One region of the Photorhabdus aballayi genome, then DNA from elsewhere that is predicted to be linked to it. Evidence: riboswitches for the same ligand, from Rfam matches in the RefSeq annotation. Region 1 holds a riboswitch; each other region holds the start of a gene.
The links. A riboswitch is a leader RNA that binds a small molecule or an ion and turns the genes downstream of it on or off. The one in region 1 is predicted to bind thiamine pyrophosphate.
Positions count from the first base shown of each region.

Region 2: linked by a shared signal. The riboswitch ahead of thiC (phosphomethylpyrimidine synthase ThiC) and the one ahead of thiB (thiamine ABC transporter substrate binding subunit) in region 1 are both predicted to bind thiamine pyrophosphate.
Region 3: linked by a shared signal. The riboswitch ahead of thiD (bifunctional hydroxymethylpyrimidine kinase/phosphomethylpyrimidine kinase) and the one ahead of thiB (thiamine ABC transporter substrate binding subunit) in region 1 are both predicted to bind thiamine pyrophosphate.

Region 1 covers NZ_JAPFCD010000010.1:95,489-103,727, forward strand. The annotation lists gene OO184_RS07830 (hypothetical protein) at 35-217, opposite strand; gene thyA (thymidylate synthase) at 364-1,158, opposite strand; gene lgt (prolipoprotein diacylglyceryl transferase) at 1,155-2,030, opposite strand; gene ptsP (phosphoenolpyruvate--protein phosphotransferase) at 2,106-4,352, opposite strand; gene rppH (RNA pyrophosphohydrolase) at 4,362-4,892, opposite strand; TPP riboswitch at 5,006-5,111, shown strand; gene thiB (thiamine ABC transporter substrate binding subunit) at 5,185-6,198, shown strand; gene thiP (thiamine/thiamine pyrophosphate ABC transporter permease ThiP) at 6,174-7,778, shown strand; gene thiQ (thiamine ABC transporter ATP-binding protein ThiQ) at 7,771-8,239, shown strand, end outside.
Region 2 covers NZ_JAPFCD010000023.1:7,468-15,707, reverse strand. The annotation lists gene OO184_RS12895 (carbohydrate binding domain-containing protein) at 97-573, opposite strand; gene thiH (2-iminoacetate synthase ThiH) at 1,213-2,337, opposite strand; gene OO184_RS12885 (thiazole synthase) at 2,352-3,119, opposite strand; gene thiS (sulfur carrier protein ThiS) at 3,121-3,321, opposite strand; gene OO184_RS12875 (HesA/MoeB/ThiF family protein) at 3,318-4,067, opposite strand; gene thiE (thiamine phosphate synthase) at 4,078-4,728, opposite strand; gene thiC (phosphomethylpyrimidine synthase ThiC) at 4,712-6,649, opposite strand; TPP riboswitch at 6,753-6,878, opposite strand; gene OO184_RS12860 (HAD family hydrolase) at 6,934-7,596, opposite strand; gene nudC (NAD(+) diphosphatase) at 7,757-8,240, shown strand, end outside.
Region 3 covers NZ_JAPFCD010000027.1:46,476-54,715, reverse strand. The annotation lists gene OO184_RS14230 (YegP family protein) at 1-223, shown strand, start outside; gene trhP (prephenate-dependent tRNA uridine(34) hydroxylase TrhP) at 470-1,846, shown strand; gene fbaB (class I fructose-bisphosphate aldolase) at 4,022-5,071, shown strand; gene OO184_RS14215 (hypothetical protein) at 5,191-5,562, opposite strand; gene thiD (bifunctional hydroxymethylpyrimidine kinase/phosphomethylpyrimidine kinase) at 5,639-6,439, opposite strand; TPP riboswitch at 6,482-6,574, opposite strand; gene cspE (transcription antiterminator/RNA stability regulator CspE) at 6,689-6,898, opposite strand; gene pagP (lipid IV(A) palmitoyltransferase PagP) at 7,487-8,110, shown strand; gene OO184_RS14195 (amino acid permease) at 8,178-8,240, opposite strand, start outside.

The DNA.
Region 1 (8,239 bases):
TGGTAGGCTGTTTTAGTAATTTTAGCTTTATATATCACGCCCGACGTTCCTTGAGCCTACGAAGTGCTTCTTCAAGTGTCATTTTTCTACCTTCTATAATGTCTTTCTTAGACAGCATGGCGATTTTAAGCAACGCTATGGCCTGCTGCTCTGCGTTTATATCAGCCTGATCTTTCTCACGTTCCAATTCAGATATCCCATTTTTCATGATAAACATCCTATGCTCCAAATACTCTGAGTTGCCAAGTAGATCTCTGCCTTTTTTCTCTACTTCTGCATGTCTGTGTTTATATCATCAAAATTAAAAGGGAAACAATTTACACTCAATAGTCTCCCTCCAAATTATTGCTAATAACCAAACAACTAAATAGCAACCGGTGCCTTTATTCCTGGGTGCGGGTCATAATCGACTATTTCAAAGTCATCAAATTTATAATCAAAAAGTGATTTCGGTTTACGCTTTATCACCAATTTTGGCAATGAACGCGGTTCACGACTGAGTTGTAATTTTGTCTGCTCCATATGGTTGCTATAAAGATGGGTGTCACCACCAGTCCAGACAAAATCGCCCACTTCCAGATCACACTGTTGAGCCATCATATGAACTAGCAATGCATAGCTCGCAATATTGAACGGTAAACCAAGGAATACGTCACAGGAACGCTGGTAAAGCTGACAGGAAAGTTTGCCATCCGCAACATAAAACTGGAAGAAAGCGTGACATGGCGCTAATGCCATTTTATCCAGTTCACCAACGTTCCAAGCAGAAACAATGATTCTACGTGAATCTGGATCGCTTTTAAGCTGCTCCAATACGGTTTTCAATTGGTCAATCTGGCGACCATCTGCGGTGCCCCATGCACGCCATTGTTTACCATATACCGGCCCCAAATCACCGTTTTTATCTGCCCATTCATCCCAAATAGTCACCCCATTTTCATGCAGATATTTAATATTGGTATCACCATTCAGGAACCAAAGAAGCTCATGAATAATTGAACGGATATGGCAACGTTTAGTTGTCACTAGCGGAAAACCATCCTGCAAATTGAAACGCATCTGATGCCCGAAAATCGAGAGTGTCCCCGTCCCAGTGCGGTCTGCTTTCGAAGTGCCCTCTGCAAGCACTCTTGTCATTAAATCCAGATACTGTTTCATTTTACCTCTTGTACCTTATTACCTTGGTGTTTGTATGCCCATATCATCATTAATATTCCCGCCAGGATCATTGGGATAGAAAGAATTTGTCCCATGCTGATCCCGTCGAATAAACCCAATTGCGCATCCGGTTGGCGGAAAAATTCGACTATTACCCGGAAAATACCGTAACCAATTAAGAATAAACCAGAAACACTGCCCATCGGCCGAGGTTTACGGATATATAAATTTAAAATAATGAACAGAACGATCCCTTCCAACGCCATTTCATAAAGCTGTGAAGGGTGACGTGGCAAAACACCATATTGTTCAAGTACCGATATCAATGAAGGGTCCGTTGCAGCCAGTGCAATATCTTCACCACGGGAGCTTGGGAACAACATCGCCCACGGCGTATCCAATGTGACACGTCCCCATAACTCGCCGTTAATAAAATTACCAATTCTCCCCATGCCTAAGCCAAAAGGGACTAACGGTGCAATGAAGTCAGCAACTTGTAAGAAATGGCGTTTCGTTCTGCGACCAAACCACCACATTGCACAGATAACCCCCATCAAACCACCGTGGAAAGACATTCCACCGTCCCAAACTTTAAACAAATAAAGTGGGTTATCGAGAAAAGCAGGGAAATTATAAAACAGTACGTAGCCCAGACGGCCACCAACAAATACGCCAACAAACCCTGCATAAAGCAAGTTCTCTACTTCGTTTTTTGCCCAGCCGCTATTGGGTTTTGCTGCCCTGCGTGTCGCAAGCCACATGGCGAATATAAACCCTACCAAGTACATGAAACCATACCAATGGAGGGCTATTGGACCTATTGAAAAAATGACCGGGTCAATATTAGGAAATGCCAGGTAGCTGTTACTCATCTTTCCCCACTTAATATTTAGCGTTAATGCCCTAAGGCAAGTGATTGAGAATCATAGCACAGGCCATTAAACGGATTAAATGCCGCCTCTGACCAAACCGCCAACCCCATGCTGCTCCATAAACGTTGCTGACAACTCCTTTATCCTTCGGCTGGTTTCAACTTGCAGTATCTCGGCCATTAATTTTTCAACCTGAGCCAACTCCAGATGACGTAATAAATATTTAATTCTTGGCACACTACAACCACTCATACTCAGGCTACGATAGCCAAGACCAATCAATAATAACGCCCCCATCGGAGTGCCTGCCATTTCACCACAAATACTGACCGTAAGACCTGCTCGTTGGCTATTTTCAAATACCAGTTTTAATGCCCGAATTACCGCTGGATGCAAGCAATCATAAAGAGAAGCGACGTGAGTATTATTCCGATCCACTGCCAATAGATATTGTGTTAAGTCATTGGTACCGATAGACACAAAATCGACTCTGTTTTTAAGTTGTGGCAACAGAAAAATCATCGAAGGAACCTCTATCATGACACCGATCTGAGGCATAGGTATTTGACGCGCCAGCATTTGCTCGACTTCCTCTTTCGCTCTGTCTAACAATCGCTTAGCTTCATCAATTTCTTCTACACTCGTCACCATTGGCAGCAGGATTTTCAGATTACCCGTATCAGCGTTAGCTCTGAGCATTGCCCTAAGCTGAATAAGAAAGATCTCCGGTTGATCCAGCGTCACCCGTATACCACGCCATCCCAAACAAGGGTTATCTTCGCTGAGCGGCATATAAGGCAGTTGTTTATCCGCACCGATATCAAGTGTACGTAGTACCACCGGTTTATCGGGAAATAATTGCAACATCTCATGATAACGCGCTTTTTGTTCATCTTCTGACGGGAAACCACAATGCAGCATAAAGGGTATTTCGGTGCGATAGAGTCCAACACCATCAATACTATTACTGATCTGTAACTCATATTTCAGGCTCAAACCCGCATTAAGCTGAACCAAAATGCGCTCACCACTTTTAAGCCGCGCTTCCTGATCAACATCTCCCTCAGCCAGTTTGCTAAGCGCTTTTTCTTCTTCGATAATCTGTCTATATTCCTGTGAAATCAGTGGCTCAGGTTCAATAAAAACTTCTCCACGGAAACCATCAAGAACCAGCATACGATTGTGCAGGAGTTCCGGCTGGATATCTGCCCCCATAATGGCCGGAATACCCATTGCTCGAACTAATATGGCCGAATGTGAATGGGTAGCGCCATCACGAACAATAACCCCGGCTAATCTTTCCTGCGGCATTTCTGCCAATAGGTTGGCACTCAGTTCATCTGCAACCAGAATAAACCATTCAGGCCACTGATGGCTGGCAGTCAGTGAATCATCAAGATGAAATAATAATCGCTGCCCAAGCGCCCGTAGATCCGATGCCCTTTCCCGCATATAAGCATCCTGCAAACTGGCAAATTGTTCTGCGTATTTCTCAATAACTTGTTTAACCGCCCATTGCGCCACAGATCCCTGTTCAACGCAGGAGAACAGATCTTGTTTCAACTGAGGATCATTCAAAAGGTAGGAATAAAGATTAAAAATCGCGGCACTCTCTTTTTGAGAGCCTGCGGTAAAACGTTTACTGAGCCGACGGCATTCTGCTGTTGCATCTTCAAGCGCCTGAATTAAACGAGAACGTTCTGCTGCATGATCAAGGGTTGAAGCTTCAAAAATTTGATCAAGCGAGGGTTGGGAACAATCTTGCCATCCCTGAGCCATCACGATGCCATTGGAAATTGCCAACGCTTTAATTCTGGTTTGCCGATACTGACCAAACAAACCCTTAGTCTGAGCTTGAGCAAGGATCACCGCCAGTTGTGTCGCAAGCGTCACCATAAAGGACTCTTCGGTTTCACTAAACAAGCGTTGTTCCTGCTGCTGAACGACTAAAACACCTTGCAACTGGCGACGATAGACCACCGGAACGCCCAAAAAAGCGCGAAAGCTATCCTCTTTAACTTGAGGCAAATATTTGAAACTTGGATGGCTGCGGATATCAGCCAGATTAATCAGTTCAGACAATTGACCAACTTGTCCGACAACTCCCTCGCCAAAAGCCAAACTGACAGCCCTTCCCCGGGGTTTCCTCAACCCTCGGGTTGCCATCAGGTAATAACACCGCCGTTGATGATCAGCAAGATAGATAGAACAGACATCCGTATTCATCGCCAGACAGGTCTCGTTCACCAATAGCTCAAGCGCTTCGGCCAGATTAGTCGCCATAGCAACTTTTTCAACAATTTCCCGTAAGCGCATGAGCATAGAACTCACCTAACTTCTTTTGCGACGATAAGAATACGAAGAACGTGGCAGAGATGAGCTTTCCTGTATTGGCATTACAACCGAAGCAAATTCTTTCATCACGCGCCGATAAACATCACGCTTAAAAGAGACAACCTGCCGGACAGGATACCAATAGCTGACCCAACGCCAGCCATCAAACTCCGGGGTATTACTGTGCTGCACATTAATATCTTCTTCACTACAGAGCAGTTGTAGCAAAAACCACCGCTGTTTTTGACCAATACAGACAGGTCGTGTATCCCAACGCACCAAACGCTTGGGTAATTTGTAACGCAACCAATTACGCGTAGAGGCCAGAACGCGTACATCTTTCCGACCTAAACCCACTTCTTCATACAGTTCCCGGTACATAGCCTGTTCTGGTGATTCCCCCGGATTAATGCCCCCTTGAGGAAATTGCCAGGAATGTTGCCCATAACGCCGGGCCCACAAAACCTGGCCTTGCCGATTACAAATTACAATTCCTACATTCGGGCGGTAGCCATCATCATCGATCACCAGACTACCTCGATAAACTAAATTTGAAAGATGACTAATTGTTTCACACTACCCTCAAGTGGTAAACCTCTATCATTGGACTTTGCAGTCGCTAGCTAAATCTCTACAATAGCGCCATCTCAACGGGGTGCTGGCTGTTTAAAACAGCCTTGCTGAGAGTAAACCCGCCGAACCTGATCCGGCTAAATACCGGCGTAGGGATTTGAGCTGCTAACTATTTCACAGACATTATCTTGCCGTTTAGCGCTTCCTCAAATCCTTTGCCAATCCTCATTAATGTAAGGAGAGCAAAGTGTTTAAGACGTTATTTTCCAAATTAATCGTACTGACGGCCCTATCAGCTTCTATGTTGCTATTGAGTCAGGTTGTACAGGCCAAGCCGGTATTAACAATCTATACCTATGATTCTTTTGCCGCAGAATGGGGACCCGGACCCGCAATTAAAAAAGCGTTTGAGACTGAATGTGATTGTGAACTGAAATTGATTGCTCTGGAAGATGGCGTTTCTTTGCTCAATCGCCTAAGAATGGAAGGTAAACGTACTGCTGCGGATATTATTCTTGGATTGGATAACAACTTAATTCAAGCGGCTCAACAAACGGGGCTGTTCACTGAAAGTCAAGTGAATATCAGCAAGCTGTCACTGCCGGTATCATGGCACAACCAGATATTCATTCCTTATGACTATGGCTATTTTGCCTTCATTTATAACAAAAAGAGTTTACCAAACCCGCCAAAAAGCATGGATGAGCTGATCAATAGCCACAATAACTGGAAAGTGATCTATCAAGATCCTCGCACCAGCACACCGGGGCAAGGTCTGCTGTTATGGATGCAAAAGATTTATGGTGATGATGCCCCACAAGCCTGGCAAAAACTGGCAAAGAAAACACTGACTGTTACCAAAGGCTGGAGTGAAGCTTATGGCCTGTTCCTGAAAGGAGAAGGCGATCTGGTGCTGAGTTATACCTCTTCACCGGGCTACCACTTGTTATCTGAGAAGAAAGACGATTATGCTGCCGCTACCTTCAACGAAGGTCATTACCTGCAAATCGAAGTGGCTGCACAACTGGCTTCCAGCAAGCAGCCGGAGCTTGCCCAGAAATTTATGCAGTTTATGTTGACTCCAGCTTTCCAACAGGAGATTCCAACCACTAACTGGATGTATCCGGTCATTGATATTCCACTTCCAGAAGTATATTCACAGCTTTCAATACCTGAAAAATCACTGCAATATCCCGCAGAAGAAGTCGCAAAATACCGTAACCAATGGATTCGTGCATGGCAAAGCGCTGTCAGCCGCTGATAGCCGGATGGCTGTTGCCGGGGGCTCTTGCCTCCGGTCTTTTACTATTGGTCGCCTTACTAGCATTCGGTGCGCTTTGGTCTAATGCACCTGAACATAACTGGTCTTTACTGGCAGAAGATAGCTATCTGTGGCATGTAGTGGGTTTTACCTTCTGGCAGGCTTTTTTGTCGGCGCTGTTTTCTGTTATCCCGGCTATTTTTCTTTCCAGAGCACTCTATCGCCGCTATTTTCCAGGCCGAATCCTATTTCTTCGCCTATGTGCTATGACGCTGGTTTTGCCTGTATTAGTCGCTCTGTTCGGCATTCTGACGGTCTATGGCCGAGCCGGCTGGCTGGCTCAGTTCTGCGAATGGATCGGCATCAATTACCGTTTTACTCCTTATGGTTTATCAGGAATTTTGTTGGCGCATATCTTCTTTAATATGCCACTAGCAATACGGCTTTTACTGCAATCACTGGAAAACATCGCAGTGGAACAACGGCAATTAGCGGCGCAGCTAGGTATGAATGAATGGCAACATTTCCGTTTTGTTGAATGGCCTTATCTACGCCGCCAGATCCTACCCACTGGCGCACTGATTTTTATGCTCTGTTTCGCCAGTTTTGCTACTGTGCTAGCGTTAGGTGGCGGGCCCGCGGCAACAACTGTCGAATTGGCAATCTATCAGGCGTTAAGCTATGACTACGATCTCAACCGCGCCGCGTTACTGGCATTGATTCAGATTATCTGCTGCCTAGGCCTTGTGCTCCTCAGCCAGAAGCTTAATAGCGCTCTATCTGTCGGCTACAGCAATCAACAACAATGGCGTAATCCACAGGATACTTTGTTGAGAAAAATCTGCGACAGTCTGTTAATTACCGCAGCATTATTACTACTCGTGCCGCCATTATTGGCTGTTATCGTGGATGGCCTTAACAGCGGGCTGTTTAACGTATTGCGCCAGCCTGCATTGTGGCAGGCATTTATCACCTCTGTAATGATTGCTTTAGGCGCAGGGTTCCTGTGTATTTTATTCACTATGATGTTGCTGTGGAGCAGCCGTGAACTGTACCTGCGTTATTCCTCCCATTGGGGACAAGCAATGGAAATGAGTGGTTTGTTAATCCTCTCTATGCCTGGCATTGTATTGGCAACAGGGTTCTTTCTGTTACTCAACGATACCGTTGGTCTGCCCCGTTCACCCTATGGTCTGGTGATTTTAACCAACGCACTGATGGCAATTCCCTATGCACTGAAAGTTCTGGATAATCCAATGAAAGATCTGGCTGCCCGCTACAATCCACTGTGTCGCTCCCTGAATATTCAAGGTATTAACCGACTGCGCTGGATTGAACTAAAAGCACTGAAAGTTCCGCTGGCACAAGCGCTGGCCTTTGCTTGTGTCCTATCCATTGGAGATTTTGGCGTCGTAGCGCTGTTTGGTAATGAAGATTTCCGTACCCTGCCCTTCTATCTCTACCAGCAAATCGGGGCTTACCGTAGTCAGGATGGCGCGATCACTGCTTTATTGCTGTTATTGTTATGTTTTATGCTGTTTAGTTTACTTGAACGCTTACCGAGACCACGTAATGCTTAAACTTGAGAATCTGACTTACCGCTATGAACATCTGATGATGCGCTTTAACTTGCAGATTCAGGCCGGGGAACATATCGCAATACTGGGTCCCAGTGGCGCAGGTAAAAGTACGCTCCTGAACTTGATCGCCGGTTTTCAAACAGCAGAAAAAGGCTCCCTATGGCTGAATGGGGAAAATCATACCAGTACGCCACCAGCTCAACGCCCGGTATCCATGCTGTTTCAAGAAAATAATCTCTTCTCTCATTTGACAATTGAGCAGAATATTGGGCTAGGCTTACATCCCGGATTACGCCTTAATAGCACTCAGAAACAGACATTACAGCAAATAGTCTCTCAAGTTTCGTTGGAAGATTGTCTTAGCCGTCTACCAGCTCAACTTTCTGGTGGACAACGGCAGCGGGCAGCATTAGCCCGTTGTCTGGTTCGTCAGCAACCAATCTTATTACTTGACGAGCCTT
Region 2 (8,240 bases), on a different contig from region 1:
TAATTTATGATTTTATTTTTTCAACCAATATTAAAACACCCGGAGCTTCCTTGTTCCGAGTGTGTTTTAATTTCAAACTACTTCGAAGTTAAATATTTAGGCTTTTTCTAAAACAAAACCGGTAAAGTCAGCGGTTTCTCCATCTGGGCGATGGCCAACTTGGTCTTTCAATAAATAAACGCGTAAAAGTCCCTCTTGATCTGTACTTAATTCTACCGAACCGGTTGTAAAATCGGTGCTGTTCACAGCAAAAGAATTAGGGCCATCGGTGCGACTCTGTAAACCAAAATAAGCTGATGAGGCCCATTCTGCTGATACGCGAGCTGTAGCTGTTAGTTTATATTTAGTGTTGGGTTCTAATCCTTCTATAATTTGATCAATGACGCCAGAACCAGTAACACTTTGAATTCTGATAAAGTGAATGCCATTTTCAGATAAGATTTCTACTGATTCAGGGGCGGGGATTCTCCAGCCGTTATATCCTTCTTCGAATGAACCGTTAACCAGTTCTTTATGAGAGTTTTTCTTGTTATCAGAATAATCTTCGTTATTCAGGATCTCTTGTACGTTCATATATTAGTCCTTTTTAAGTAAATAGAAATAAATTTAATTTCTTTAAGCGCTTTGTTTTTCGGGGGGGCACTTTATCAATAATAGGATAATACTCAATTGTATTTTTTATTGGTGGTGAGTTGTAATTTGAGTAAATTGGTATAAAAATAAAACAAATGAGGGTAATTTTCAATATATTCAGTATACATGGATTATTATTCTCATTATTTATTGGTATAAATTGGAATTTTATTTTTAAAACAGGAAATCAAGTTATTTATGAAAAATAAACTGTTCAGTTAATGATTATTAGAATACGGGCTTTTTTGTTTTATGTAGAGAATTTGTATGTCGATAAGTGATATATTTGTATATTAAAAGTTAAGTTTTAACTATGCATAAAATGGTTATGCGGAAATAAAATATTTGTGATGAAAAGAGATTTTATAATGTTGGTTAGAACTATATAGGTGAATTTTTATTTTAAATTCAAAATAGATATTTAAAACGACAATTATTTTCTTGTAAATCGTATTTTTCTTTATTACTGTCTGGTATTGAAACCAGACAGTTTGTTATATTAAATCCTATTTTCTGTCGTTATTGTCTATTAAAGGCTTCTACTTAAAATCAAATTATTTAACAAAAAAGAAAATTAGATTATCGACCTAAATAGCTATCCCAATCTTTCCAGACAGGTTGTAACCCGGCTTTAATTAATACGTCTGCGACCTGATAAACAGAACGGTTATCATGTGGCATAAATTGCTCCAATTCTTCGTGGCTACTATCTGCGTAACCACCGGGTTGGGTTTTCGAACCAGCGCTAACATTGTTGATTGCCAATGGTATGACATGATCGCGGAAGAATGGAGATTCACGGGTAGAAATAGAAAGCTCAACATCTGGCGCAAATAGCCGAAAAGCACAAATCAGTTGTACCAGTTCTGCTTCACTCATCAGCGATGCTGGCTCTATGCCCCCAGCACAAGGGCGCAAACGAGGGAATGAAATAGAGTAACGGCTCTGCCAGTAGGTGCGTTGCAGAAAGAATAAATGCTCCGCCACCATATAGCAGTCTGTTCGCCAATGACTAGAGAGGCCAATCAATGCTCCTAAACCGATTTTATCGATTTTTGCACGGCCAAGGCGATCAGGTGTTGCTAATCGCCAGTGAAAATCCCGTTTCTTACCTCGTAGATGATGCAACAGGTAAGTTGGCTCATGATAGGTTTCCTGATAAACCATCACACCATCTAGCCCCAGAGTTTTTAATTCTGTGTACTCTTCCTGCGTCATGGGCTGGACTTCCATCATTATCGAGCTGAAATATTCGCGGATAAGTGGCAGATAGCGGCGGAAATAATCCATACCAACTTTGCTCTGATGTTCTCCAGTGACTAATAACAGGTTGTCGAAGCCTAACGCTTTAATCGCCTGACATTCGGCAATAATTTCATCTTTATTCAGTGTCTTGCGTTTGATGCGGTTGCTCATTGAGAATCCGCAATAGGTGCAGTCATTGGCACACAAATTGGAGAGATAAAGTGGTACATAAAAACCAACGGTGTTACCGAAGCGCTGACGAGTCAGTTTCTGTGCCCGTTGTGCCAGTGGTTCGATATAGGGTTTCGCTGCCGGAGATAGCAAGGCCATGAAATCGTCCAGATTTAATTTGTGACTGCTTAATGCCCGTTCAACATCCTGCGCAGTTTTGCTATTAATGCGAAGGGTAATATCATCCCAGTCCAATTGCTGCCAGCGGTAACTAAAATTACCGCTCATCAGATGATGAATCATCAAAGCACCCCTAGAAAATCAGTCAGTGGACTGGATGCGACAGCATGTTGTTTTGGACTTGCCAGGCCAGCTTGATAGGATAATTCACCCGCTTCAATCGCTATTTTGAAGGCTTGAGCCATTTTGACTGGATTACGCGCAACGGCAATGGCAGTGTTGACTAATACGGCATCCGCGCCCAGTTCAATCGCTTCCAATGCATGGCTTGGCGCACCGATGCCGGCATCAATGACCACCGGCACTTGTGCTTGCTCGATAATAATTTGCAGGAAATCTCGGGTGAGTAGCCCCTGATTGGAGCCGATCGGTGCGCCTAAAGGCATGACCGCCGCGCAACCCACTTCTTCCAGACGCTTACACAAAACGGGATCAGCACTGCAATATGGCAGAACGACAAACCCATCTTTAACCAACATTTCTGCGCCTTTGAGGGTTTCAACCGGGTCAGGCAATAAGTATTTCACATCAGGATGGATCTCCAATTTGATCCAGTTGGTCGCCAGTGCTTCACGGGCCAGACGAGCAGCAAACAGGGCTTCTTCTGCGGTCTTGGCCCCAGAAGTATTTGGCAGTAATTTGACGCCAAGTTTTTGCAATGGCGCCAAAATAGCGTCATTACCGCTCTGTAAATCAATACGTTTCATCGCCATCGTGACAAGCTGGCTGCCGGAAGCGGCTATAGCCTGAGTCATTAAATTTGCATTGGCGAATTTGCCTGTGCCGGTAAATAGACGGGAATTAAAAGTCGTATCAGCAATTTTTAACATATCAACCTCCAGCAATAGCCTGAAATAAAAGGATATTGTCTCCATCATTAATTCGATGCGTATTCCACTCTGAACGCGGAATAATGGTTTGATTAATAGCCAGCGCCATTCCCGGTTGTGTTTGTTCAAGTTGTTCTAGCAATTGCTGTATAGCCAGAGGAGCCATAAGCTCCATCGGCTGGTCGTTTACCGTAATTTTCATGCCATATCTCCGCAGATCGGGCATTGCTGCGACGGGTTAAGTTGTAGTGTGCTCCAACTTTGCTGCTTACCATCAAACAGTCGGAGTTTGCCGCTTAACGGAGAGGGAAGCCCAGTTAACATTTTGATGGCTTCTAATGCCTGTAATGTGCCGATAATACCGACTACCGGACCTAATACCCCCGCAGTTCGGCAATTTCGTAGAGGTTCTTCCTGTTCAGGGTAGAGACAGCTATAGCAGCCATGAAGATAAGGGGGTTCAAATACCATAAGTTGGCCGCTAAAACCGACAGCACTACCGCTAATTAATGGTTTTCGCGTTGCCACACAAGCAGCATTGATCGCGTGGCGGGTTGTCATATTGTCACTACAATCGAGAACTAGATCGACTTGCTTCACGATTGTTGTCAGAGATTCCAGATTCTGGCGTTGATTAAGGACCATTGTTTTTATCAGCGGATTCAATGCATTGAGTTGATTGGCTGCAAGTTCAGCTTTTGCGGCAGGGATCTCTTCGGTGCGGTAAAGTATTTGCCGTTGTAAATTGGAGATGTGTAATTGGTCATCGTCAGCGAGATAAATTGTTCCCACACCTGCTCCGGCCAGATAGAGAGAGGCGGGAGCGCCTAGCCCGCCCAGTCCGACAATCAGTACGCGGCTGGATTTCAGTTTTTCCTGCCCTTCCGGGCCAATATCTTCGAGCAACAGTTGTCGGCTGTAACGCATAAATTCTTGATCATTCAGCATAAGAACCTCTCTATCCCTTCAACTCAATGCCTTCAACCAGATGAAGCAGTTGTGCAGTTGCCTGACGCCAATCTTTTGCTTTAGTAATTGCGCTCACCAGCGCCACACTGCCGACTCCGGTTGCAATGACATCCGGTACGCGTTCAAGAGAAATACCTCCGATGGCGACAGTGGGATAGTCTGGTGTGTTTTCTACCTGTAGTTTCAGTGCTTCCAGTCCTTGTGGGGTAGATGGCATCTCTTTGGTCGTGGTTGGGAAAATGTGGCCGAGAGCGATATAAGACGGCCGCAGAGATTTTGCTAGCGCTAACTCTTGTTCGTCGTGGGTAGAGATGCCTAACCGCAATCCCGTTTTTTGGATGGCGCTCAGATCAGCGATCGCTAAATCTTCTTGCCCCAGATGGACACCATAAGCGCCATGCTTTATTGCCAGTCGCCAGTAGTCGTTAATAAACAGACGAGCGTTGTATTGGCGACCGAGCATAATGGCTTGCTTAATATCTTCTTCCACCTGATCTTCTGATAGGTCCTTAATTCTCAACTGAATTGTGGCGACGCCTGCCTGTAACAGGCGGGAAATCCACTCTAGCGAATCCACGACCGGATACAGCCCTAATCTGTGTTCAGTTGGGGCGAATGGCGCGTTAGGCTGATTGTTCATGGGATACATCCTCTACGCTGTGATACAACTCGCCACCGTGGGCGCGGAATGCTTCGGACATCTGTTCCATGCAGGCGGCGTAATCGCGTACTTCTTGAGAAATCTTCATAGAACAGAATTTAGGCCCGCACATAGAACAGAAATGCGCAATTTTACCGGAGGCTTGTGGCAGGGTTTCATCGTGATAGGCGCGAGCGATATCGGGATCGAGCGCCAGATTAAATTGATCTTCCCAGCGGAATTCAAAACGTGCTTTGGACATGGCGTTATCGCGGATTTGTGCGCCCGGATGGCCTTTGGCGAGATCAGCGGCGTGAGCAGCGATTTTGTAGGTAATCAGCCCTTGCTTCACATCATCTTTATTTGGCAAACCGAGGTGTTCTTTTGGCGTTACATAACAGAGCATGGCGCAGCCAAACCAGCCGATCATAGCTGCGCCGATGCCGGAAGTGAAGTGGTCATAACCGGGTGCAATATCTGTTGTGAGTGGGCCAAGGGTATAGAAAGGGGCTTCGTGACAATGTTCCAATTCTTCCGTCATATTGCGGCGGATCATCTGCATAGGAATATGTCCGGGACCTTCGATCATCACCTGAACATCATATTCCCAGGCAATTTTGGTCAGTTCACCTAATGTGTGTAGTTCTGCAAACTGCGCTTCATCGTTGGCATCTTGAATAGAGCCGGGGCGTAGGCCGTCTCCCAATGATAGGGAAACATCATAAGCGGCGCAGATTTCACAAATTTCACGGAAATGTTGGTAGAGGAAGTTTTCTTGATGATGAGACAGGCACCATTTCGCCATAATTGAACCACCGCGGGAGACAATTCCAGTGAGGCGTTTGGCTGTCATCGGTACATAGCGCAGTAATACACCGGCATGAATGGTGAAGTAATCTACCCCTTGTTCTGCTTGTTCCAACAAGGTATCACGGAATATTTCCCAGGTGAGATTTTCCGCTACGCCATTGACTTTCTCTAGCGCCTGATAAATAGGGACTGTACCGATGGGAACCGGGCTGTTACGTAAGATCCATTCGCGAGTTTCGTGGATATAACGGCCAGTAGAGAGATCCATGACCGTATCTGCACCCCAACGAGTAGACCAGATTAACTTTTCTACTTCTTCCTCAATAGAAGAGGTGACTGAAGAGTTACCGATATTGGCATTAACCTTCACCAGAAAATTGCGACCAATAATCATCGGTTCTGATTCAGGGTGATTAATATTGGCGGGAATAATTGCCCGACCGGCTGCGACTTCCTGACGGACAAATTCTGGCGTGATATTTTCTGGCAACTGAGCGCCAAAACTTTGTCCAGCATGTTGTTGGCGTAACACATCACCGCGGATACGTTCGCGTCCCATATTTTCCCGCAGTGCGATAAATTCCATTTCCGGTGTGATGATGCCTTTACGGGCGTAGTGCAGTTGAGTAACGCATTTGCCTTTACGGGCTTTTAATGGATGGGGGCGATGATTGAAACGCAAATGATCGAGACCGGCATCCGTTAGGCGCTGCTGCGTAAAATCAGAACTGAGGGTAGCAACAGGTTCAGTATTTTGGCGTTCGGCGATCCACGGTTGGCGTAGTTTGGTTAACCCAACATGTACATCCAGTTTGGCATCAGGATCGCCATAAGCGCCGGAAGTATCATAAACCGGGATGGCTTCGTTTTCTTCATATTGAGGTTCTTCTTTGGTGCCGCCAATTAAAGTAGGTGATAACTGGATTTCACGCATTGGAACTTGGATATCGTCGCGGGAACCTTGAAGATAAATTCGTCGTGAATTTGGGAATGTCACTCCTTGAATAGAATTAATAAATTCTTGAGCAGCATCGCGTTGTGCTTTACGTGGGCGTGCCGGATTGGGTTTTGGCGAGATATCGGTTGTAGGGATAACATTATTATGAGACATAGCAAATTCCTAACTGTGTTATTGGGAAAGTTGCTTGTCTGGAGCTCGCAGGAGTAATAATTGATGGCTGGACAGACCCGTGAAAAATTGGGTGGGCTGACAGCGGTTGATTACTCTTGTTCCCTTCGCAGGTATTAACCCGATCAGGTTCCGCGGATCCCGAATTAACGGTCTCAGCCTGTGTATGCTGCGATAAGACAGCTTACGCTAGGCACTCCGACAAGAAAGTAAGCAGTAGTATAGAAGGGATTGTGAAAACTACAACCCTTACTGATTGAAAGTATTTACAGTGACCAGGTTAATTGTTTCCAGCCATGTTGTTGTGCTTGGGTTTTTAAACGGGTATCGGCATTGACCGTAATTACCTCATCGGCAAATTGACACATTGGTAGATCATTAATTGAATCACTGTAAAAACGAATAATTTCAGGATAATTATTTTGTTGTTCCAGCCACTGTTTTATTCGTTTGACTTTCCCTTCACGAAAAGTCGCAATACCGTCTATTTGGCCGGTATAACAGCCATTTTCCACCACCATATCAATGCCCAGAGCAGTGTGAATGCCCAATTCGATAGCAATCTTTTTCACAATAAAAGAAACTGTGGCTGAGATGATCATCACTGGGACTTGCTGCTGTTGATACTCAGTAATAAGCGCTTTGGCTTGCGGATAAAATCGAGGTTTGATTTTTTCGTTAATAAATTCAGTCAGCCAAAGATCAACTTGTTCTTGTGGAATTTGATGCAGTGTTTGCAGGCTAAATGCCAGATAACCACTCATATCCAGTGAACCAGCGTTGTAATCAGCCATCATTTTTTTATCTGCTTCGATAAAACTTGGATCAGTAATGATCCCTTTTTCCCATAAAAACTCTGTCCAGATAGCGCTGGAATCCCCGGAAATTAAGGTGTCATCCAGATCAAACACGGCAAGCAATTGTGACATGGTGTTGTGTTCCTCAGGTCAAAGTATATTGATAGTTGAGAATAACGCTTATTACAGTTAAATCGAGCCATATGGTATATGGCAATAGTAATAAAGCACGCTTTTTTGATTAAAAAGCGTATGATTTATACAGATATGTATAATAAATTAAGATCCCATAATGATGATTCAACAACAAGTAACAGATATAGAACGGGGCTGGTGGGTTATCAGTGACGAGAATCGTATTTGGCTTCCTAAAGGAGAATTACCTTTTGGAATGGCAAATCAATGGTCTCTGCAAGGAAAAATAGCCTTGCCTATTGGTGAGTGGCAAGGTGAGAAAGTTTGGCTTATTCGTCAGAAAATGGCTGCAAATATGGTTTCTTTACGAAACATTATTTCAAGTGAGCGCGGTTTATTTCAATTAGCTGGCCGGGGAGTGCAATTGGCGGAATTTTATCGCTCTCATCAATATTGTGGTTATTGCGGTAGTGAAATGCATCATAGTATTAATGAATGGGCTTGTTTGTGTCATCACTGCCATGAACGTTATTATCCGCAGATTGCACCTTGTATTATTGTCGGTATTCGTCGGGATGATCATATTTTGCTGGCTCAACACCAACGTCATCGTGGAGGCATATATACAGTTCTTGCGGGAT
Region 3 (8,240 bases), on a different contig from region 1:
TAAAGGAATTCGTTCTGTCCAGGCAAATTCACCGGCAGAAAAAAACTTCGAAATCAGAGAAAACAAATCTGGCAAGTCCTATTTCGTGCTGAAAGCGAGAAACTATCAAGTCATCGGCATCAGCGAATCTCACGATAATGAAGTCGCGGCCAAAAAAGGCATTCAATCTGCGATTAAACATGGTTCTAGCGCCAATGTCCGAGATCTGACAAAGTCAGAATGATACTTTTTCATCATAAACCGCACCTTATCAGTTGAAAGTTATCGTCAATTGATAAGGCGCTCTTCATCGATCACGTTTTTCGTTGATCACGTTCTTTGCTGATCACGTTCTTTGCTGATCAATAGAACCGAACGTTTCATGCTAATAAATTTGTATCCCCAACAAATTAAGCGTTAGAATCCCCCGTCTTATCCTTACTTTTTATAGTGAAAACCAGTCTCAATTCAAATCGAGAATTTTTTAACCATGTTTACTCCAGAATTACTTTCCCCTGCCGGTTCACTGAAAAATATGCGCTATGCTTTTGCTTATGGCGCAGATGCCGTATATGCGGGTCAACCACGTTACAGCCTGCGTGTTCGCAATAATGAATTTAATCACGAAAATCTGGCGCTCGGTATTAAAGAAGCGCATGAGCTTGGTAAACGCTTTTACGTTGTGGTCAATATTGCTCCTCACAATGCCAAACTGAAAACTTTTATCCGTGATCTAAAACCTGTCATTGATATGGGACCAGATGCTCTCATCATGTCCGATCCCGGACTGATCATGATGGTTCGTGAAGCTTTTCCTGAAATGGAGATTCATCTTTCCGTTCAAGCTAACGCAGTTAACTGGGCAACAGTAAAATTCTGGCGACAAATGGGGCTGACACGCGTCATTCTTTCCCGCGAGCTTTCTCTGGATGAAATTAACGAGATTCGCCAGCAGGTTCCCGATATGGAACTGGAAATTTTCGTACATGGCGCATTGTGTATGGCCTATTCGGGTCGTTGCCTGTTGTCTGGCTATATTAATAAACGAGATCCTAACCAAGGAACCTGTACTAATGCCTGCCGTTGGGAATATCACGTCCAAGAAGGTAAAGAGGATGATATCGGTAATATTGTGCATATGCATGAACCTATACCGACAAAAAATATCGAGCCAACATTGGGAAAAGGCACACCAACAGATAAAGTATTTACGTTCGAAGAAGCAAAACGTCCAGGTGAATATATGTCAGCTTTCGAAGATGAACATGGTACTTACATCATGAATTCTAAAGATTTACGTGCAGTTGAGCATGTTGAGCGATTAACTAAAATGGGCGTTCACTCTTTGAAAATCGAAGGACGAACAAAATCCTTCTATTACTGCGCTCGCACAGCACAAGTTTACCGCCGAGCCATTGATGATGCCGTTGCAGGGAAACCTTTTGATCCAACTCTGCTAACAACGTTAGAAGGACTCGCCCATCGCGGCTATACCGAAGGATTTTTACGCCGTCATACCCATGATGCCTATCAGACTTATGAATACGGCTATTCGATATCCGATACACAACAATTTGTTGGTGAATTTACAGGTGAACGAGTCAACGAATTAGCTGAAGTTACTGTCAAGAATAAATTTATGATCGGAGACCGTCTCGAATTAATGACGCCATCAGGCAATATCCAGTTTACTCTGGAAGCAATGCAGGATAAAAAAGGCCAACCAATGGAAGTTGCGCCTGGGGATGGTTATATTGTCTATTTACCAATCCCTAAACAAATCGATATTAATTATGCCTTATTAATACGTAATCTAAATGGTATTAATTCTCAATATGCTCAAACGAACCAAGACTCAGACAAATAATCATCAATATCCCCTCTTTATGATGATATATTTCTTTTTTTAGAAACAGATCACATCAATACTATTTTATTTACCGTAGTATTGTTGGTGAAAAATAAAAAATTAAAAAAGTTTTACAGTAAGACTAGGAACCACCTCCTTGGCCGGCTCAATCTCCCTTGAGCTGGCCTTTTCTTTTTCCCTCCGAGAAATAAAATCAATAAGTTACAGAATTCATTTACATGATTAATTAAATAGAGAAATTTAACTATTAAACCAATGAATATTTATATTAATGTGTTTATTATACCTACATATTAATAAGAGAATATTTCTACTTATTGAAATATCACACTATCTAAAGAAATGTAATTAAAATTTTCCACTGTTCAATAATTCAAGAAATCCATCATATTTAGACCAAATATTATACAATTTGATAGAATTAATCAGGTGAAAATTATGAAAACAGATAATTACAATTTACTTATTGTTAAAACTATTAGTTCAACATTTAGCTGACTATATCGACCTAGCAACCCAAAATGGATTTTGTTTTATATATCCACAATATAAATAAGGATAAAGTAGCCAAATCGCCCCAAAGCTGATAAACAACAGCGCAGTACATGTTGCTCTCTCATAAAAATGAAATGTAATCCCACAATAGGGGCTGTTCAGTAAACCAAAAGACAATAGAAACGCATTTTTAACCGGATCAGCATGAAAAATATCATCTAACAATAACATCAGGAAAAATCAGCTTGGCAAGTAACAGCGACAGACATTCAATCTTCATCTATCACGCTCTCAACCTGTATCAATAGATCCAATAACTTTATAAAACATCGTTTGTAAACAAGTTACTAAAGAAGAAATGTAATAAGAAATTACTCTTGGCAAATGGAAGAAACCGAAATGTCACTATTGGCAATAAAAACATGAGAAATTTTCCATCTGTGACAAAATCAAATTATATTGATGTATCTTTCAATAAGTTAATTAGTTGACAAATAAAAAACAAAACTAAAATTTTAGCCTAATTATTATTATAAATTATTATCACTTTTACGAAAGAATAAATAACCATATTGACTGTTGCTCACAGGATTATGTAGATTTAAAAACATTGACGTTAGAAACGGTTATTTATCATATATAATATTGCAACATAGTTATAATTAAATTGACAAAATAAAAAATTATTTATATGAATAATTAAAACCAATGAGATTTATATCAATAGCGATAGGTAAATATAAACATATAACCTTATAAAACTCATTTAGATAATAGAGAAACATATTATATCTTTGTAATAAATTCATATAATAAAATGTTCAGTTTAGCGATAGAAAAATAAAAATATAAAAACTGATTTCAGTGACGGGTTAATTAAATTAGGAAAGAAATTAAACAATTCAAAATTAATCAATGAGTTATTTATTGCAATTGATAAATTCATATTAGTTTTTGCTCTAAAATCATCCAACAATCTTATCAATTATCTCCAACAACATTGGAAAATTACAAATCAATAAAGAACAATAACGAAAAAATTCATTCTTTCAAAAATAAAAAGACGCTAACATAGATAAAAATTTACGACAATAAATTTATTTCCATTTTTTTTGATATTTATAAAGAGAAATAGTTAAATTTATAATATATAATCTGTATAGATAAAAAAATCTCAAACAAACAAAATATAAATTTCTTTTTTAGAATTTTACAGAAATAATAATGTATATCTAATCTATGATGAAAATATTTCATTGTTGAATAATAAGGGCCAAAAAAAATATTAACAAAATCAATAAAGACGATGAGTTTAACTATATTTAAATTTATGAAAACCAAATCAATATCGACATTATAAATACAGTGAATAATTTATTCTTTATCGGTATTAAATCTCATAAACCTACTTATCTTATCCAATAAAATTGTCTGCTAGCAAACGATAAGAATTACGAGAACATATAATCCAGCACATAAAGATCTTACTCTTTCGCCCCTATACTCCCTAAAAAATGGTAATGTTACTTTCGCACTAAATAGCCACTTTTCAGGTAATAAAATTCTCTTTAACCTCCCACCTGAAGCGATCCACTACCACTTCCCTCTCAATACAACTTGTTATCCTAAAAAGGATAAATGACAATCAATAGCATCTTTTCATAACTGGAGTAAAACATGACTGATATCGCTAAGTTGTTAGGCAAAGACGCGGACAGTTTATTACAACATCGTTGTAGTACCATTCCGAGTGAAAATCTCTATCTGCCAGGCTCCGATTTTGTTGACCGCGTAATGATCGACAATAACCGACCGAATACGGTTCTGCGCTCCATGCAAACATTATTAAATCATGGTCGTCTTGGAGGCACTGGTTATTTATCTATTCTGCCGGTGGATCAAGGCGTAGAACATTCTGCTGCCGCTTCTTTTGCAGCAAACCCACTCTATTTCGATCCAAAAAATATCGTTGAATTGGCTATTGAAGCCGGTTGTAACTGTGTTGCCTCTACTTATGGCGTGTTATCCGCTGTTTCTCGTCGTTATGCTCATAAGATCCCATTTCTGGTTAAATTGAACCACAATGAAACACTGAGCTATCCCGCTCAATATGATCAAACTTTATATGCCAGTGTCGAACAAGCATTTGAGATGGGTGCCGTTGCCGTTGGAGCAACAATTTATTTCGGTTCTATTGAATCACGGCGTCAAATTGAGGAAATTTCAGCCGCCTTTAAACGGGCGCATGAATTAGGCATGGTAACGGTATTGTGGGCCTACCTACGTAATCCTGCCTTCAAAAAAGAAGGTGTAGATTATCACTCTAGTGCGGACCTAACAGGCCAGGCTAATCATTTGGCAGTCACTATCGGTGCTGATATCGTTAAGCAGAAAATGGCCGAAAATAACGGCGGCTATACGGCGATTGGTTTTGGTCATACTGATAAACGTGTTTACGCTAATTTGACTAGCGATCATCCTATCGATCTGGTCCGTTATCAGATAGCTAACTGCTACATGGGCCGCGCCGGTATGATTAACTCAGGCGGCGCATCCGGTAATAATGATTTGAGCGACTCAGTTCGTACCGCAGTTATTAATAAACGCGCAGGCGGTATGGGGCTAATCCTCGGTCGTAAGGCGTTCAAAAAATCCATGAAAGAAGGTGTTGAACTGATTAATGCAGTTCAAGATGTCTATCTGGATAAGCAAGTTACTATAGCTTGACATCACCCGTCCGGAAGAAAGTGGGGAGCAGTCACCAGAAGAGGGAAATTCAAAAAAATCCCTCGATTTTCATCGGGGGATTTGTGCAGGAAAAACAGCGGATCTCGGGAATTATCTCGTTAAAACTGACAAATAAGAACTGTATCAAGGCAATTTCGTTGATAATCATCCCAAAAACCGAGGGGATATTCCTCAATATCGCTTTTTAACAGCATTGGTTTTTGCCATCTAAATTGTTTGAACCCTGCCTTTCGGAGCGCTGCTTGATACTGTTCACGGCTCCAATGATACATAGTGAAAGGGCTAGGTGGTGTGGTAAGAAATTCAGCTCTCACGAGAGTTGTGTCTTTCACGGGCTCTTCACTCAGAATTTTTATACCATAATTTTCATAATTCACTTTTTCTAATCGACAATCAGGTTCAGCGGTATACGCAATTAGTTTACCGGAAGGCTTAAGATGAGCGGCAATGACACGGAACTTAAATGCCAATGACCCGTCGTCATGCCCCTATATGGACTCCCCTGAACGATCAACTGATTTTACACAGTTCGCCAATCCGCTACTCTCACCACCACTGATGAAAATGGTGCACAGGTCCAATCCCTTTTCCTACATCTAACAAATCCGCTTGTTCTAACGCCGCCTGAAGATATGATTTGGCAACAGGCAGTGTTGTCTGCCAATTTGAATAACGCGGACGCAAAGCGGCCAGTGCAGCGGAGAGCGTACACCCTGTACCATGTGTATGACGCGTATTGATTCTAGGCGCAGTAAAACGCCATTCTCCCTCAACAGTAAATAGCCAATCAGGGCTTTCATGTTCTGTAAGGTGTCCGCCTTTCAGTAAAACGGCTTCGCATCCTAGCGATAATAATTCACGCCCTTGTTTTTGCATGTCCGTTTCGGTTTTTGCTACAGAACATTTCAATATCGCTGCGGCTTCCGGCAAATTTGGGGTAATCAACGAAACCTTCGGTAATAATTGTTCAACAACCTCGGAAACCGCTTCCGGCGCCAGCAACGGATCGCCACTTTTCGCAATCATTACCGTATCCAATACAACATAAGGAACGGAATAACGACTTATTGCGTCGGCAACAACAGCAACATTGGCTGCATTAGATAACATGCCTATCTTAGCGCTATCAATTCTGATATCTGACAACACAGATTCAAGCTGTGCCGCAACAAAAGTAGGATCGATATCATAAACAGATTGCACACCACAGGTGTTTTGTGCAACAAGCGCTGTCATGACTGTAGCGCCATAAGCACCAAGTGCAGAGAAAGTTTTTAGGTCGGCTTGAATGCCGGCACCGCCACTAGGATCAGTACCGGCAATTGTCAGTGAATTGATTCTCATCATAGGTACCTCTTCCAACCAGACATAAAGAAAAGCAAGTATCAGGAAAAGACACCATGACTTCCCTACGCTGGCATTATCCAGATCAGGTATTACGGGTTCATCTCAGCTCAATAAAGAGCGCCCCGAGCCAAAACAAAAACACCCTATCAGATAACCAACAGGGTGATATCGGTATGTCATTGTTGCCAGTAAAAAATCAATCAGACAACAAATTTACTTCGTCAATCCAAAATGGTCGACAAAAAGAAGTTATGCTGTAGTGACGTTTGCCGCAGAAGGACCTTTCTGACCGTCCTGAATTTCAAACTCAACTTTTTGGCCTTCCGCCAGAGTTTTAAAACCCTCGCTCTGAATAGCGCTAAAATGTACAAACACATCTTTGCTGCCGTCAGCAGGAGTAATAAAACCAAAACCTTTTGATTCGTTGAACCACTTTACAGTACCAGTGATTTTTGCCATTTTAAGAATTTCCTTTGGATCACTTAATTCTAATTCGCCGTTTCGGCGTAACATAAAAACTAGAGCGAGTTGCTGCTATTAACAGAACCGTACCTCGTTTACCCGAACGATTTATCACATATTCTTAATATGATGGCAAGCCATTTTTTATCAGCTATGGAGCTAACGCACATATTTAAAATTCTTAACAACAATTATTGTTTAACATAGCTGCAAAAATTTGAAAATCCAAGGTTATCCTAATTAGCTTACAGTTTATCCACTCAACAAAACCCCAGATAACATAAATAACACTAATTTATTTTGCCTGTCTTATTATTAGACTTTCTATATCTCATAGTATGTTCATAGGACCAATTTCTACTGTTTAGGCGAAAGAAAAAGTCAACACATTCCCAATATTAGTCGACTAAAATATCAGTATTAAATATACCCAGTTAATACCTATCACATCTTAATATTAATTTTTCGTTTAGCTTTTATTGAAAATAGCAAGAGTAGAATTCCTGAATTTAGATGTTTGTCATATTTTACGTGATGCACAGGATCTTCCCAATTTATGTCGTCGGGAAATTGGAGCAATAAATAATGAAGTTTGATTTAACCGCAGCCTATACCCTATCAACTACTCTTTTAGTCTCATCTGGGACAGTGTTTGCAGCAACGGCAGATACTGCTAATAAGTCATTAGCAACGACTGAATCTCACACACCGAGCAGTTATGGCAACAATTCAAGTAGCTTATGGGAAAAACTCAACAATAATATCACCCTCACCTGGGATGCACCCGACAATGAACTTTATCTGCCAGTAATTACTTGGCATAACAGGCATACCTACGATAAAGAGAAGATCGATAGATATAATGAACGGCCCTGGGGTTTCGGCTATGGTAAATATCGTTACGACGAAGACAATGATTGGCATTCCCTTTATGCAATGGCTTTTATGGATTCTCATAACCGTTTGGAACCCATCGTTGGCTATGGATTTCAGAAAATGTGGATACCCGGTGATTTAGATGGTTTTCGAATGGGAATAGGGTTCACTTTAAGCGTTACAGCTCGTCATGAATATTATTATGTCCCTATTCCACTCCCATTACCGTTATTCTCCATAGAATATGATCGGTTATCGCTGCAAGGGACATATATTCCCGGCACATATAATAATGGTAACGTCCTCTTTGCTTGGTTACGTTGGCAATGGTAACTGGATAAAAAATACCGGGCTGTGTAATATCAGCCCGGTATTTTTATAGCGATAATCCAGGTATATGTTATCCCTGCTCCTGTGCTCTCATTTTTTCACGGCGGGAACGAGACATTAAAAACCCGATCCA